2 linked regions of the Enteractinococcus fodinae genome follow. Each later gene encodes a partner of the first gene's protein in a complex. Links are inferred from orthologs where the notes say so. Each region holds a gene or a part of one and is shown on either strand. Other genes may lie near its edges.

What was found.
Region 2: sucB (region 1) and J2S62_RS05080 share a complex: the UniProt entries of both Escherichia coli proteins name them as parts of the 2-oxoglutarate dehydrogenase (OGDH) complex. The link is inferred for Enteractinococcus fodinae from one-to-one orthologs.

Annotation. Positions count from the first base shown.
Region 1 is NZ_JAVDYJ010000001.1:1,655,030-1,662,311, reverse strand. The notes cover bases 2,695-5,649. They hold sucB (2-oxoglutarate dehydrogenase, E2 component, dihydrolipoamide succinyltransferase), read right to left. Parts: upstream 5,116-5,649; coding sequence 3,274-5,115; downstream 2,695-3,273. Other genes in these bases: lpdA (dihydrolipoyl dehydrogenase), read right to left, coding at 5,197-5,649; J2S62_RS07730 (hypothetical protein), read right to left, coding at 2,895-3,254; J2S62_RS07735 (serine/threonine-protein kinase), read left to right, coding at 2,695-2,825. Also shown: J2S62_RS07745 (RDD family protein), read left to right, coding at 1-365; J2S62_RS07740 (DUF4191 domain-containing protein), read right to left, coding at 409-1,212; more of J2S62_RS07735, read left to right, coding at 1,308-2,694; more of lpdA, read right to left, coding at 5,650-6,570; J2S62_RS07715 (leucyl aminopeptidase), read right to left, coding at 6,844-7,282. UniProt on the Escherichia coli protein: E2 component of the 2-oxoglutarate dehydrogenase (OGDH) complex which catalyzes the second step in the conversion of 2-oxoglutarate to succinyl-CoA and CO(2).
Region 2 is NZ_JAVDYJ010000001.1:1,065,536-1,072,571, forward strand. What follows is about bases 1,594-5,898. They hold J2S62_RS05080 (multifunctional oxoglutarate decarboxylase/oxoglutarate dehydrogenase thiamine pyrophosphate-binding subunit/dihydrolipoyllysine-residue succinyltransferase subunit), read right to left. Parts: upstream 5,559-5,898; coding sequence 1,794-5,558; downstream 1,594-1,793. Other genes in these bases: J2S62_RS05075 (GDSL-type esterase/lipase family protein), read right to left, coding at 1,594-1,683; guaB1 (GMP reductase), read left to right, coding at 5,888-5,898. Also shown: J2S62_RS05065 (sigma-70 family RNA polymerase sigma factor), read left to right, coding at 1-576; rsrA (mycothiol system anti-sigma-R factor), read left to right, coding at 573-866; J2S62_RS13575 (50S ribosomal protein bL37), read right to left, coding at 930-1,004; more of J2S62_RS05075, read right to left, coding at 1,054-1,593; more of guaB1, read left to right, coding at 5,899-7,036. UniProt on the Escherichia coli protein: E1 component of the 2-oxoglutarate dehydrogenase (OGDH) complex which catalyzes the decarboxylation of 2-oxoglutarate, the first step in the conversion of 2-oxoglutarate to succinyl-CoA and CO(2).

The sequences.
Region 1 (7,282 bases):
AATTTCTCGGCTTACCGGAGTCCGGGCCAGCCTCAGCGGCCTCATATCCACGCCGTATCGGTGCGATTTTTATCGACTGGTTTGTTGCCTCGGGAATTGCGATGATCATAGAACCCGGCAACTCGTGGTGGGTCTTGGTGGTCTTTATTGGCATGCACTTCGCACTGTTATGGCTGTTTGGCACGACGCTGGGTAAGCGAGTATTTAAAATCCAAGTGGTTCAGGTCGGTGGCGCGACCATCAAGCTGTATCAAGCAGCGATTCGTGCGGTACTGCTTGGGCTGGTGATTCCTGTACTGGTGATCGATCGGGACGGTCGCGGTTTACATGACAAACTGGCCGGCACCGTACAGATTCATATGTGAATTGCACAGTACCGGCCAGTAGAGACCTATTGGATGGTGTGGGCTACCGTCCGCGCATAGCTTTGCGATCTGGACGCATCCGGTTGGGGTCGATACCTTTTGGAATACCCAGGTTATTGACCGGTAGCGAAGAGATACGCTGTTCTACCGCACGCACTTCGTGGCGGTTGAGGGTCTTCTTCATTCGTTTAATCGTGGGCTTTACTTCGTGCAATTCCACTTCATTAGGGCCGTGACCCACCTGCAGCACCCGAATCTCCACATTCGGCAGGAAACGCTCTAGGTGTTTGCGCTGCTTTTCGGCCAGTCGCTTGGCACGGTTGTAATCGCCGTCGGCCACCAGCACTACACCGGCTTTACCAACTGCCCGAAAGACGGTTTCTTGGGTTCGCGGGTTGACTGCGATCGGTTCATCTTCCACGATCCAGCCTCGACCAAGCTGAGATAAGGCAGCACCTGCTGCGCCTGGGCGGCCCTCGATCTGAGCGAACGCTGCTTTCTCGGCCTTCTTATTCATGATGATGATGGCCGCAAGCAGCCCAAGTGGTATGAACATAAGCGTCCACAGCACCGGTGAGCCTGTTAGCAGGCCGATGACAAGCCCAACAACAAGAGCCGCGACGAAGGCGCCGATCATCCACCACAGTACGGACGGATCGTACTTGCGAGTCATTTTGAAGACGTCGCCTATTTGTTTGAAAAAGCCGCGCTTATTCGCTTTCTTGGCTTTTTTCCGGTCTTTAGCCTCAATTTTCTCCGCTTTGCGACGAGCTTTTTGCTCAGCCTTAACGGTCTTGAGGTCTTTTTTCGACGCTTTTGATGCGCCAGAAGATTTTAGTTCAGCCATGATGAAACCTATTCTAGCCCTAACCCTGTGGATAACTTAATCGTACCTGTGCGCTTTCGGGCATCATAGAGCATACCCGTACGAGGAGAGAAACGGTGAATTACCCTCAAGCGCATCCAGCGGTATCGCTCAGTACTCGCATCGTCCCGGAACTTGTTCCTCCGGAGCTGACCGCGCTTGACCAATGGCGCGTTATACGGCATCTCGGCAGTGGTTCTTCCGCAACAGTCTGGCTTTTGGAGCACACAGTCACCCAACGCGCTGTCGCGTGCAAATTCCCCCGCACTGCCGATGATCACGCCGAGCTTTCGCAGGAAGCTGAGCTTGCTGCTGGTCTAGCACATGAAAACCTTATCCGAGCAGAGCCCACGCAAGCGTATTCAGGGTTATCTTTGGCACAGCAGGCAGGGGCAACGTTTTGGGAATACGTGCCAGCTGGATCATTGGAGTCACTCATTGGTGCCGCCGGTTCCTTGAGTGTCGCTCAAACGGTGACGGTCCTGCTGCCTATGATTCAAACAGCGCAGTATTTGCACGAACGCCAGATTGTCCACGGAGATTTGTCCCCGGCAAATATCCTTTTCGATTTTGACGGACGGCCAGTGCTTATCGATTTAGGAACGGTCAGAGCTACAGCGCATGCTTTCCACGCTGCCGGGACGCCGGGATTCGTCGCGCCGGAAATCCAGGGACCCAACCGCAACGTTGAGGGGTTAGGAGCAGCAGCTGATGTTTACTCACTTGCCGCCCTTGGATGGTTCTGTCTCACCGCTACGATTCCAGGCTCGCAGCAGTCACGCATGCCCTTGAGCACCCTTCGACCTGGGGTAGAACACGAGATTGCCGAGGTTCTGGAAGCGTGTCTGAGCACAGAGCCTATGCTGAGGCCCGCACTCTCGCAGTTGCTAGCCGCTGTGGCACGTTGGGCTGATCCTGAACCAGTGGATTTGTTCGCTGCGGTCGGCGAGGACTATGCGCTATTTCTTCCCACTAGGAAAGCACGCGATACACGGCGCTCGCGCAGCCGCCGCTCGGGCCGTGATCGTGGGAGGTTGCCACGAGGGCCGGCTTGGTTTGCGGCTCAGCCCAATCAAGATGGCGTCACGCGGGCCATGCTGCGCCGTCGCAGAGTAGCGCTTGTGGCCAGTGCGTGCTCCTTGGTTGCTGGAGTGCTTGTGACCATGCACTTTGTCGATCGGGACGAGTCGCATATGCCCGTAATTGAAGAGCATGCGGTGCCGGAAGATTTTCAAAAAGTTGTCGATGAGTTGGCCAAAGCACGAACCCAGGCCTGGGCTACGGCTGATCCTAACCAAGTGGTTGTCTACGCTGCTGAAGAGTCAGAAGTCTTTAACCAGGATGTGGCGGTGCTGGCTGAGTTAGAAGCATCGAGCACCACGCTTGACGGGATACGCATGCGAGCGGTGGTGGAAGAAGTTGAGCCCACCGCACAGGGCGCCTCAGTGACGGTGACCTGGCGAACGGATGGGTATGTTCAGCGCGATAAATCGTCTGAGATCGTTAGCACCACTGATGCGCGAACAGAGGAATTGACGCTTCACCTAGTAGAAACGCCCACTGGGTGGGCACTGAGTACCGTGGAAGCTGACTGAGGTGGGTATCGCAATACACAAAGGCCGCAGAGAACATCAGTTCTCTGCGGCCTTGGTATGGTCGGCTGGTTAGAAACGCCAGAGCGTTGCCACCAGAGCAGCGATGACACCGGTGCCACCGGTTGCATGCGCCAGACCAGTGGAAATCTCTTCACCTCGGTTAATCTTGCGACGACCGAGTAGCGCAGTCACAAAAACCATCAACCCCAGGATGAGTTTGATGCTGAGTTTGATGCGCTGAGCTGGGTCTTCGATTCCGCTCATCTCGGCGAGACCGAATAGCACGAGCCCAGAGATGATCATGAAGATGGCGCCGTACCACTGTGATTTGGTGACCGTGGGGTTTTTAAAGTTGGCTAGCCAACCTCCCACGATGGCGGCCATCGCCAAGATGTGAATGGCGATGAAGATGGGGTAGACAATGTCCATAGGTTTAGTGCAGGTCCTTTCAGAGGCCTAGCTGGCCACCGAATTCGCCAGCTTCAAGACGGTTCTTCAGCTGGGTCATGAAACGTCCGGCGTCGGCGCCGTCGACGATGCGGTGATCGTAGGTGAGGGAGAGGTACATCATGTGCCGGATCGCGATAACATCGTTGCCTTCCGCGTCGGTGATAACCATTGGACGCTTGACGATGTTTCCAGGACCCAGGATAGCGACCTGAGGCTGGTTGATAACTGGGGTGTCAAACAGCGCGCCGAACGAGCCCAAGTTTGTGATGGAGAAGGTACCCCCGGACAGCTCATCGGGCTTGACCTGGTTATCACGAGTCCGCAGCGCTAAATCAGAAATGGCATTTGCAATTCCCGTGAGGTTCAGGTTGCCCGCCCCCTTGATAACTGGGACCAGCAAGCCACGTTCGGTATCTACAGCGATGCCAATGTCTTCTGAGTCGTGGTAGGTGATCTCTTTGGACTCGGCATCATATTGGGCGTTGAGCGCAGGGTGAGCCCGCAGCGCCTCGGTTGCTGCTTGCGTAATGAAAGCCAAGAACGTGAGGTTGACACCGTTTTCCGCCTTGAAGCGTTCCTTCACTTGGTTACGCAGTTGTACGATGCGGGTCATGTCAATTTCGTGGACTTGCGTCAGCTGGGCTGACGTGTCCAAGGATTCGACCATGCGATCTGCAATGACCTGACGGATCCGCGAAGCTTTCTCGGTGGTGCCGCGCTTGGACGGATCGATTGACGATGATGGATCTTTTGGAGCCGGGCGCGCAGCGGTTTGAGCAGTCGCTGCTGGGGCAGCGGCTTGGCTCTGCTGTTCATCACGAGTTTCGTATTCTTTTGCTGCGGCTGCAGCGAGGACGTCTTGTTTGCGGATGCGTCCGCCGACGCCAGTCCCGGTAACTTCTGCCAGATCTACGCCTTGTTCACGAGCGAGACGACGAACTAGCGGGGTAACGTAACCGTCACCGCGTGGCGTCTCGTCGGGGGATGAGGGCGACTCTTCAGCAGCTGGCTTGGACTCGGGTTTTGGTGCAGGAGTTGGCTCAGGTGTCGACTCTGGTTCAGGCTCCGGCTCGGATGCTGAAGTTGATTCGGAGTCTTGCTGTTGAGATGCTTCTTCTTGAGGTGCATCGTCTTGAGCTTTTTCTTCCTGCGGTTCTGAATCTTGCGCAGGTTCAGATTCTGATGGCGCGCTGTCGGAGGAACCGATGAGGGCAAGGACTTCGCCGACTTCAATATCTTCGTCTTCTTGGACTTTGATTTCCAACAGGGTGCCCGCTACCGGTGATGGAATTTCAGTGTCGACCTTATCGGTAGAGATCTCTACGATCGGTTCATCGACTTCAACTTCGTCGCCAACTTCTTTCAGCCAGCGGGTGATGGTGCCTTCGGTGACGGATTCACCAAGTTCTGGCAACTTCACTTCTTCAGCATCTCCCGATGCAGCAGGTGCTTCTTTTGCGGGCTCTTCTTCAGCAGTTTCTTGCTGTGCTGGCTCATCTTGTTCAGAAGTGTCTTCAGCTGGTTCTTCTTCAGCAGTATCCTCTTCAGCGGGAGCTTCTTCGTCGGCTGAGTCGTCTGCAGGCTGGTCGGATGCAGACTCATCGGCATCGCCGACAACGGCTAAAGCCTCGCCAACTTCAATGTCTTCGTCTTCCTGGACCAGGATTTCCAGTAGGGTCCCGGCGACAGGGGAGGGGATCTCAGTGTCGACCTTGTCGGTTGAGATTTCCACAATCGGTTCGTCGACCTCGATGGTGTCGCCGACTTCTTTGAGCCAACGGGTTACGGTACCTTCAGTAACCGATTCGCCCAGTTCTGGCAGAGTAATGGTTTCAGACATGCCGTCCGGTTTCCTCTCTATTCCTCTTCGAATGCTCACACGTTCGGTGCTTGATGCGTTGGTGGCAAGCCACCAGGTGGACTAGGCGTGCAACGGGAACCCGTTGAGCATCATTGCTGCTTCACCCAGCGACTCGTTTTGCGTTGGGTGAGCATGGATGAAGTGGGCGACGTCCTCTGGGTATGCTTCCCAGTTGACGATCAGCTGTGCTTCACCAATTTGTTCCGAGATACGATCGCCGATTCCGTGGACTCCGACAATTGGTCCATGTTTCTGACGAACCAACTTGATGAGACCGCCGGTGCCGATAATCGATGATTTACCATTCCCGGCCAGGTTGTACTCGACCGTTTCGACGTTGTCTTTCCCGAATTCTTCTTGAGCGGCTGGCTCTGTCATTCCCACGGAGATAATTTCTGGGGTTGTGAACGTCACTCCGGGAATATTGCGATCTTCGACCTTGAGCGGATTGTTGCCCATAATCTCTTCGATCACGAAGTTACCGTGTTGGTAGCCACGGTGTGCCAACTGCTTGCCTTTGACGATGTCACCAATGGCATAGATATTGCCCACGCCGGTGTGCAGGCGATCATCGACGGCGACGTGGGCGCCGTCCATGGAGACACCGACATCCTCATAACCCATATTTTCAGTATTGGGTTTGCGACCGGTGGCGACAAGGCAAATTTCTGCTTCGAATTCCTTGCCATCAGCGAGGGTGACTTTGACGCCATTGTCGGTTTCTTCAACGTTTTCGAAGAAGACGCCGAGATTTGATTTGATCCCGGCCTTGCGGAAGTTCCGAGTCAGTTGCTTGACGATCGTTGGATCCTCGTTGGGTACCAGCGAATCGAGGCCCTCGATGATGGTGACCTCCACGCCGAATGAGTTCCACGCCGAGGCGAACTCGGAACCAATGACCCCGCCGCCAAGCACAATGGCTGATTTTGGTGTGTAGTCGAGTTCGAGGGCTTCGGTAGAAGTGAGCACGCGGTCGGAAATGGTCAAACCCATGGTGTTGGAAACGGAACCCGAGGCGAGGATGATGTGTTTTCCGGTGTAGACGGTGCCATCCACATCGATCTGATTCTCGGAAACTAACCGACCGTTACCAGCAATGGTGGTGACTTTGCGCATTTTCAATAGGCCTTGCAGACCTTTGAATTTACCGTCGACAATATTGTCTTTGTATTTCCGAACGGCCGCCATGTCGACGCTATCGAACGAGGCTTTTACGCCGAATTTCTCAGAGTCTTTAGCCGCGTTAGCAACTTCAGCTGCGTGTAAGTAGGCCTTGGTTGGAATACAACCCCAGTGGAGGCAAGTGCCACCAACCTTGTCTCGTTCAATGAGACCAACGGTTAGTCCATGGTGTACGGCGCGCAGGGCCGCACCATAACCGGCGGATCCACCGCCGAGAATTAGTACGTCGAATTCTGTAGCGGTTTCAGTCACGATTGATGCTCCTCATCTGTGCGGAGGTTCGCCCCGCATTGTCCTCGTCTGTGGTTTCCAACCATGCGTCCGGTTTCTGCTCAATCTGGAGTTACCAGGGCAGTTTGGACACTTCTACTTAACCTTATAGGCTCGCTGACCCCTTGATCCATAACCTGTACCACGTTAACTTTTGTCAGCCGACTGAAGCTAGAAAACCCGCAGTGACGTATGGCATCAATCTGCGTCGGGACCGCTTTGAGCTAACGGTCCCGACGCAGTAATTAGGTGCTGTTATTGTGCTCGATTGGTGACAAATTCCACGAGCGTGCGAACCATGGTTCCGGTTGCGTCTTTCGGGGTGTAACCTCTCGGCGAGGAATCATTGAAGGACGGTCCCGCAATATCCAGATGTGCCCATGGCGTCTCTCCGACGAAGTCGCGTAAGAACGCTGCTGCGCCCTGCATTCCACCGTACCGTTCGCCGGTGTTTTTCATATCGGCAACGTTAGAGTCGAAACCTGCACGAGCTTCTTCTGGAATCGGCACCTCGACCACCGTCTCACCGGTGGTGGCTGCAGCTTGGGATAGCTCGGCTCGCACTTGCTGTGCGCCCATGAGGCCGGTGGTGCGGTTTCCAAGAGCTACCATCGCTGCGCCGGTCAATGTGGCGATATCAACCACCACGTCAGGGTTTTCCTCAGTGGCAGCCACGAGGGCGTCAGCTAAGACC
Region 2 (7,036 bases), 590 kb from region 1 along the record:
ATGCAGTATCTGGATCAGCTGTATTCCGGTGCGCTTCGGATGACGCGCAATCCGGAAGACGCCGAGGATTTAGTGCAAGAGGCCTACGCTCGGGCGTACTCTTCATTTCATCAGTACAAGCCTGGCACCAATTTACGGGCCTGGCTGTTCCGGATCTTGACGAACACCTACATTAATATCTATCGGAAACGTCAACGGCGTCCGCAAGAAGCCGATGGCGATGGATTAGAAGACTGGCAGATGGCACGTGCCGCTGACCATACCGCCACCGGGTTGCGTTCAGCTGAGACGGAGGCGTTAGATTATCTCCCCGATAGTGACGTCAAAGAAGCACTGGCGGAGATCTCGGAAGATTTCCGCATCCCAGTGTATTTAGCAGATGTCGAGGGGTTTGCGTATAAAGAGATCGCCGACATTCTGGATGTTCCCATAGGGACGGTGATGTCTCGACTCCATCGTGGGCGTCGTAGTTTGCGCGAGTTGCTCACCGACTATGCTGCCGAGCGCGGCATTGAAGGCGCAATCGCATTGCAAAAAGAACAACAATCAGACGCATCGGAGGAGGCCCAAAAATGACCTATGAGACCCAGCACGTTCGGACCGAGTCCGACCAGTACGACACAACCGGCGGGTGCCCAGAGGCTCGCATGGATAGCATCTATCGCTACCTCGACGGTGCTTTAGATACCGCGGATCTTGAGGAAGTTAAAGCACACATCCAGAATTGTTCGGAGTGCCAGTCTGAACATGACTTAGAACTGATCATCCGTGACGTGGTTAAACGGTCATGCGATGAAAAAGCTCCCCAGAGTTTGAAGACGAAAATTATGCAGCGTATCGAGCAGTTGAAGACCAACGACCGCTAACAGCCTGCACATATACAAAAAGTCTGAACTATGAAAGTTCAGACTTTTCGTATTTAATGCCGGCTAGGCGTTTGGACGCTTGCCGGAGTTGGCACGGTTCTTGCGACGATCCTTGCGTTTACGACCACGTTTACTCATCGTGATACTCCTTTCGTTCAATGGCTCCAGAACAGTGTACCACCCACTGTTAGCGATGAATATTTGGGTCAGTTATCCCTAACCATTCGAACCAACCCCGGTTCAGCACCAGCCATGCGATCAACCCGTAGGCGGCTTGACCGGGCAGCCCGTCGTTGATCATGACGTCTTCGTTAAAGTTTTGGTGATTCACCAGATCGGTGAACGCGTCAATGTAAGGGACTTCGCGGCGCACGGCGACATCTTGGTATGCGGCGTTGAGTTGTGCCAGATGTTTATTGACCGCGGTGTCTTGTGCGGGGGTGGGGCCCACCACGAAGGTCGCAATATTATGTTGGGCTGCCCGGTCAAGTGTGTTGGCCAGGTGCAGCCGGGCGCGTGCTGAGGATCCGGCCATCTCAAGTGGATCCTGTGGCACTGCCAGGAGCATACGGTTCTCTGTTTCATCGGTGGCCAGACGGGGCAGCACCTCGTTCTCCCAGCGATCTGCAAGTTGTGCTGTGGTTTCGCCGGGAAAGACCAACGGATAGGACTCGATGAGTAGGTCCGGTGCCTGGGTTTTTGCCAGCACGCGGCCAAGCCATCCGAGACCGCGGGCATCACCGGCACCGGTGAGGGTTTGGGCACCGACGGAGAATAATCGGATGTTTCGAGTGTGCACGTATTTTGCCTCTTTCACGAACCGGTATTTGTTCTACTGTAGCGCTCGGAAGTCGAAATCTGCGGTTAAATGCTTGTGGCGGCCCAATTCGTGGGCCGCCACAAGCGGAGTGCTAAGCGATTGCTGAGCTAGGCGCCGAAGACATCCTGCAAGAGGGTTTCTTGTTCTTCATCATGACGTGGTTTATTACCCGCTGCTGGGGATGCAGAAGCCGGACGGCTAATGACCGCGACTTCACGCTCCAGCTGCGGTACCAGGTACTGCATCATGAACGGCCACGGACCTTGGTTTTCTGGTTCGTCTTGGACCCAGTGCACCGAGGCGTTGGGGTATTTGTCCAATTCGGTCTTGATCGCTTCGATCGGAAGCGGGTAGAGCTCTTCAACCCGGACCAGAGCGATATCGGATTCCAGATCCAGTTTCTTCCGCCGGTCGACCAGATCGTAATAGAGCCGACCCGACACTAGGACTACCTTGGATGCTGAGGCAGCGGCCCGATTATCAGGCACGACGGGCATGAAGCGTCCACGGGTGAAGTCTTCCACCTGGGATGCTGCAGCACGCAGGCGCAGCAGCTGCTTCGGGCTGAACACGACCAGTGGACGACGCGGTGTCGAGTAGGCGTGTTCACGCAGCAGGTGGAAGTGATTTGCACCGTAGGACGGCTGGACGACGCGCATGTTTTCCTCTGCAGACAGCTGCAAGAACCGTTCGATGCGTGCCGAGGAGTGGTCTGGCCCCTGGCCCTCATAACCGTGGGGCAGTAACAGCACGATCGAGGAGTGTTGGTTCCACTTCTGTTGCGATGAGGAAATGAACTCGTCAATGACGATTTGTGCGCCGTTGACGAAGTCACCAAATTGCGCTTCCCACAGCACCAGGGCTTCTGGTCGTTCGACCGAGTAGCCGTACTCAAAACCAAGGGCGGCGTATTCGGAGAGCAACGAGTTGTAGATCCAGAACTTGGCTTGATCATTGGACAAGGAGGCTAGTGGTGTCCATTCGTCGTTGGTCTCGCGGTCGTAGAAGACAGCGTGACGCTGGACGAAGGTTCCACGGCGCGAGTCCTGCCCGGCCAACCGGACTGGGACGCCCTCCATGGCCAAGGAACCGAAGGCTGCGAGTTCTGCAAAGCCCCAGTCGATGTTGCCGTTGATGGCCATCTTTTGACGGCGCTCCAACAGGGTGAGCAGTTTCGGGTGCACGTTGAAGCCCTCTGGGATCTCCATGTGCACATCGCCAATGCGGCGCAACATGTCTTCGGAAATCGCGGTGGACTCAGGCTTGTAGCGCTCTGAAGTGTCCTCGATACCGTGTGCTGAACCCAGGATTGGGATCGGCGAGGTTTCCGCTTCGCCAATTTCGGCGAAAGCGGCTTCCAGACGATTCTTGTAATCGGCTGCGGCCTGGTCTGCTTCCTCCTGGGTGATGTCACCACGACCAACCAGCGCGTCAACGTAGAGGCGACGCGTGGAGGTCTTGTTGGAGATCAGGTTGTACATGCCAGGCTGGGTCATCGAAGGATCGTCACCCTCGTTGTGGCCACGACGACGGTAGGTGATCAAATCGATCACGACGTCGCGGTGGAAGCGCTGACGATATTCATACGCCAACTGAGCTGCCTGGACAACGGCCTCTGGGTCATCTCCGTTGACGTGGATGACCGGAGCCTGAATCGACCGGGCGACATCGGTGGCGTAGGTGGTGGAACGAGACTGCGATGGCGGGGTGGTGAACCCAACCTGGTTGTTAATAATTACGTGCACCGTACCACCGGTGCGGTACCCGCGCAGTTGTGACATCTGCATGGTCTCAAATACCACGCCCTGACCAGCGAAGGAGGCGTCACCGTGAATCTGGATTGGCAACACCGAATACGATTTCGGCGATTTCGTGCCGTGGTCGTAGCGGTCTTGCTTGGCCCGGACGATACCTTCTAACACGGGGTTGACGGCTTCGAGGTGCGACGGGTTGGCCGCAACCGAGACGGTCGTGGTATTGCGGTTATACGAGGTAAAGGTGCCTTCGGTACCCAGGTGGTACTTGACGTCACCGGAGCCCTGGGCGATACCGGAATCAACATCGCCCACGAATTCCCGGAACACCTGTGTGAAGGTCTTGCCGGCAATGTTGGTGAGCACGTTGAGACGACCGCGGTGGGCCATCCCGATGGCGACTTCGTCCAAGCCATCATCTGCGGCACCTGACAGTACCGCGTCCAATAGGGCGATCAGCGATTCGGAACCCTCGAGGGAGAAGCGCTTTTGGCCCACGAATTTGGTCTGCAGGAAGGTCTCGAAGGCTTCGGCTGCGTTCAGCCGGCCCAGAATGCGCAACTGCTCTTCGCGAGTCGGCTTCGTGAACGGGTGTTCCAACTTGTCCTGGAACCAGGCGCGCTGTTCCGGGTCGTCGATGTGCATGTACTCGTAACCAGAGTTGCGGGTATATGCATCACGCAGCACCCCGAGCAGGTCACGCAGCAACATGTTCGGTTTGCCGCCAATACCGCCGGTAGGCCAGATCCGGTCAAGATCCCACAGAGTCAATCCATGTGAGTCTAGGTCAAGATCCGGGTGGGTACGCATGCGGTATTCCAGCGGGTCCGTGTCCGCAATGAGGTGGCCACGGACGCGGTAGGCATGGATCAGTTGCTGAATACGAGCGGCCTTGCTCACTTCGTCTTCAGGGTTCACCTGCACGTCGGGTGCCCAGCGAACCGGGACGGTTGGGATGCGCAGGTTGACGAAGATCTCGTCATAGAAATCGTCTTCACCCAGCAGCAGGTTGTGTACGGTGCGCAAGAATTCGCCCGAACCGGCACCCTGGATGACGCGGTGGTCATAGGTTGAGGTGACGGTCATGGTCTTCGAAACTGCCAGATCCGAGAGCACTTTTTGCGACGTGCCTTCAAATTCGGCCGGGTAGGTCAAAGCGCCGACACCGATGATGGCCGCTTGGCCTTCAGACAACCGCGGGACCGAGTGAACGGTACCTATACCGCCGGGGTTGGTTAGCGACACGGTGGTGCCCGAGTGGTCTTCCATCGTGAGTTTATTGTTCAGCGCGCGTTTGACCAGATCTTCATACGCTTCCCAGAACTCGCGGAAGTTCATGGTCTCAACAGCTTTAATCGACGGCTGGACCAGGACGCGTTCACCCTTCGCACCTGGCAGGTCGATGGCCAACCCGAAGTTGATGTGGGCCGGGTTGACCTTAAACTTCTTGCCGTCTTCCTCTCGGTACAGCGCATTCATCTCAGGGTGCTTGACCAAGGCCCGAATAATCGCATAACCGATCAGGTGGGTGAAGGAGACCCGTCCGCCTCGGGTGCGCTGAAGGTGGTTGTTAATCACCGTACGGTTATCAATGAGCGCCTTGACCGGAATGTCGCGCACCGTGGTCGCGGTGGGCATGGATAGCGACGAGTCCATATTGGCGGCAATCGCCTGGGACATCCCACGAAGGCGGACCCACTCGTCTTCCTTCGCCTCGCCGGCGGCTTCTTCTTTGTCGCGTTCTGCTTGAGCAGCTATTGACGGTTCGGAAGTAATGGCTTGGGGGGACTCTTCAGCACGACGAACTTTAGGCTTGGGTGGCTTCTTGGAGTTCGCCGCAGCTTCTGCAGGCTCAGACTTAGCTGGTTTCTTCGATTCAGCAGCCGCGGGCTTTGCAGCTTCTTTGGTCTGTGCGGGTTGAGCAGGTGCGGCGGTCTGGGAGTCTGCGGCTTGCTGGTTGTTACCAGAATTGTTGGCAGATTCTAAACGGGCGAAGATTTCGGCCCATTTTTCATCCACAGAAGACTTATCCGCCTTGTACTTTTCGTAGATATCCGCAACAAGCCATTCATTCCCGGGAAATTCCTCGGAGAGCTGGGCGGACGTAAGTTCTGGCACGGTGAAGGCCTCTTCCGTAAGTTCTTGTGTTTTGAGCGTACACGTGGCGAGACTCGAAACGCCGGGCACGACGATACTCGCCGTTGGTTCCGTTAACAGCGTCCCGGTACTTATCTTCGGTGAATGCGAACTCACTGAAGGCAACTGTCAACAGCAGCTGGATCCATCATAGTGACAAAGTTAGTTGAATTGCCACAGAATACGATGAATTGCGCACAGATCGGCTGCGCGCAAAATCACGCCACATAAATGTGATTATGAGCACAGCTACAGCCTCGGATCGACGAGCCAGCGCTGCCAGGAGATGAAAAAACTGTCATGATGGTCATATGCGTTTTCTTAACCCAGTCACCACAGACTTGACCTATTCAGACGTTTTCCTCGTGCCTTCCTACTCCCAGGTCGGCTCGCGGATGAACGTTGATATTTCATCCACCGATGGCATCGGAACGACCATTCCGGTGATTGCGTCAAATATGAACGGGGTGACCGGGCGACGGATGACCGAAACCATCGCTCGGCGCGGTGGAATTGGTATCTTCCCGCAAGATATGCCACTGCATCTGCTGCAAGAATCGATTGACTGGGTCAAATCCCGTGACACGCTGTTCGAGACGCCACTCTATGTAGGGCTCGATGACCGAGTATTAGATGTTCGCCACCTGGCCGAAAAACGCAACCATCCAGCCGTCTGTGTTGTTGACAAAGATCGCTCGCTGCTCGGTATTGTCCACGTGGCCGACGTGGAAGGCATCGATCAATTCGCATCCGTGCAGGCGTTGTTGCGCGAACCCCTGCTGACCGTTGCGGAGTCTGATCTCAGCGGCCTACCGCAAGATGCGCAAGCCAAATCGCTGCGCGATATCTACATGAAAATGCACGACGCACAGCTTAACTATGCGCCGGTTGTGGATGGCACGAAACTTGTGGGCGTGTTGACGCAGCAGGGCGTGTTGCGGTCAACCATCTATACGCCGGCGCTGGATGAGCGCAAGCGCCTGCGTGTGGGTGCAGCCGTCGGGGTGAACGCCGATGTGCGGGACCACGCCGAGAAACTCATCGAGTCCGGTGTGGACGTGCTAGTCGTGGATACCGCGCACGGTCACCAGGAAAAGATGATGACGGCCCTGCGGAGTTTGTCCGAACTGCCCGTGCCGATCGTTGCCGGCAATGTGGTTTCTGCCGAAGGGACACATGACCTCATTGAAGCCGGTGCGGACATCGTCAAAGTGGGTGTAGGTCCCGGCGCCATGTGTACCACCCGCATGATGACAGCGGTCGGGCGGCCACAGTTCTCGGCCGTCCATGAATGTGCCCAAGCAGCTGCAAGCCATGGCAAACACGTCTGGGCCGACGGTGGCATTAAACATCCCCGCGACGTAGCGCTAGCACTGGCCGCGGGCGCCTCCCAAGTCATGATCGGCTCCTGGTTCGCCGGGGTGTTGGAATCGCCTGGCGATATGTTTACCGACCGGGAT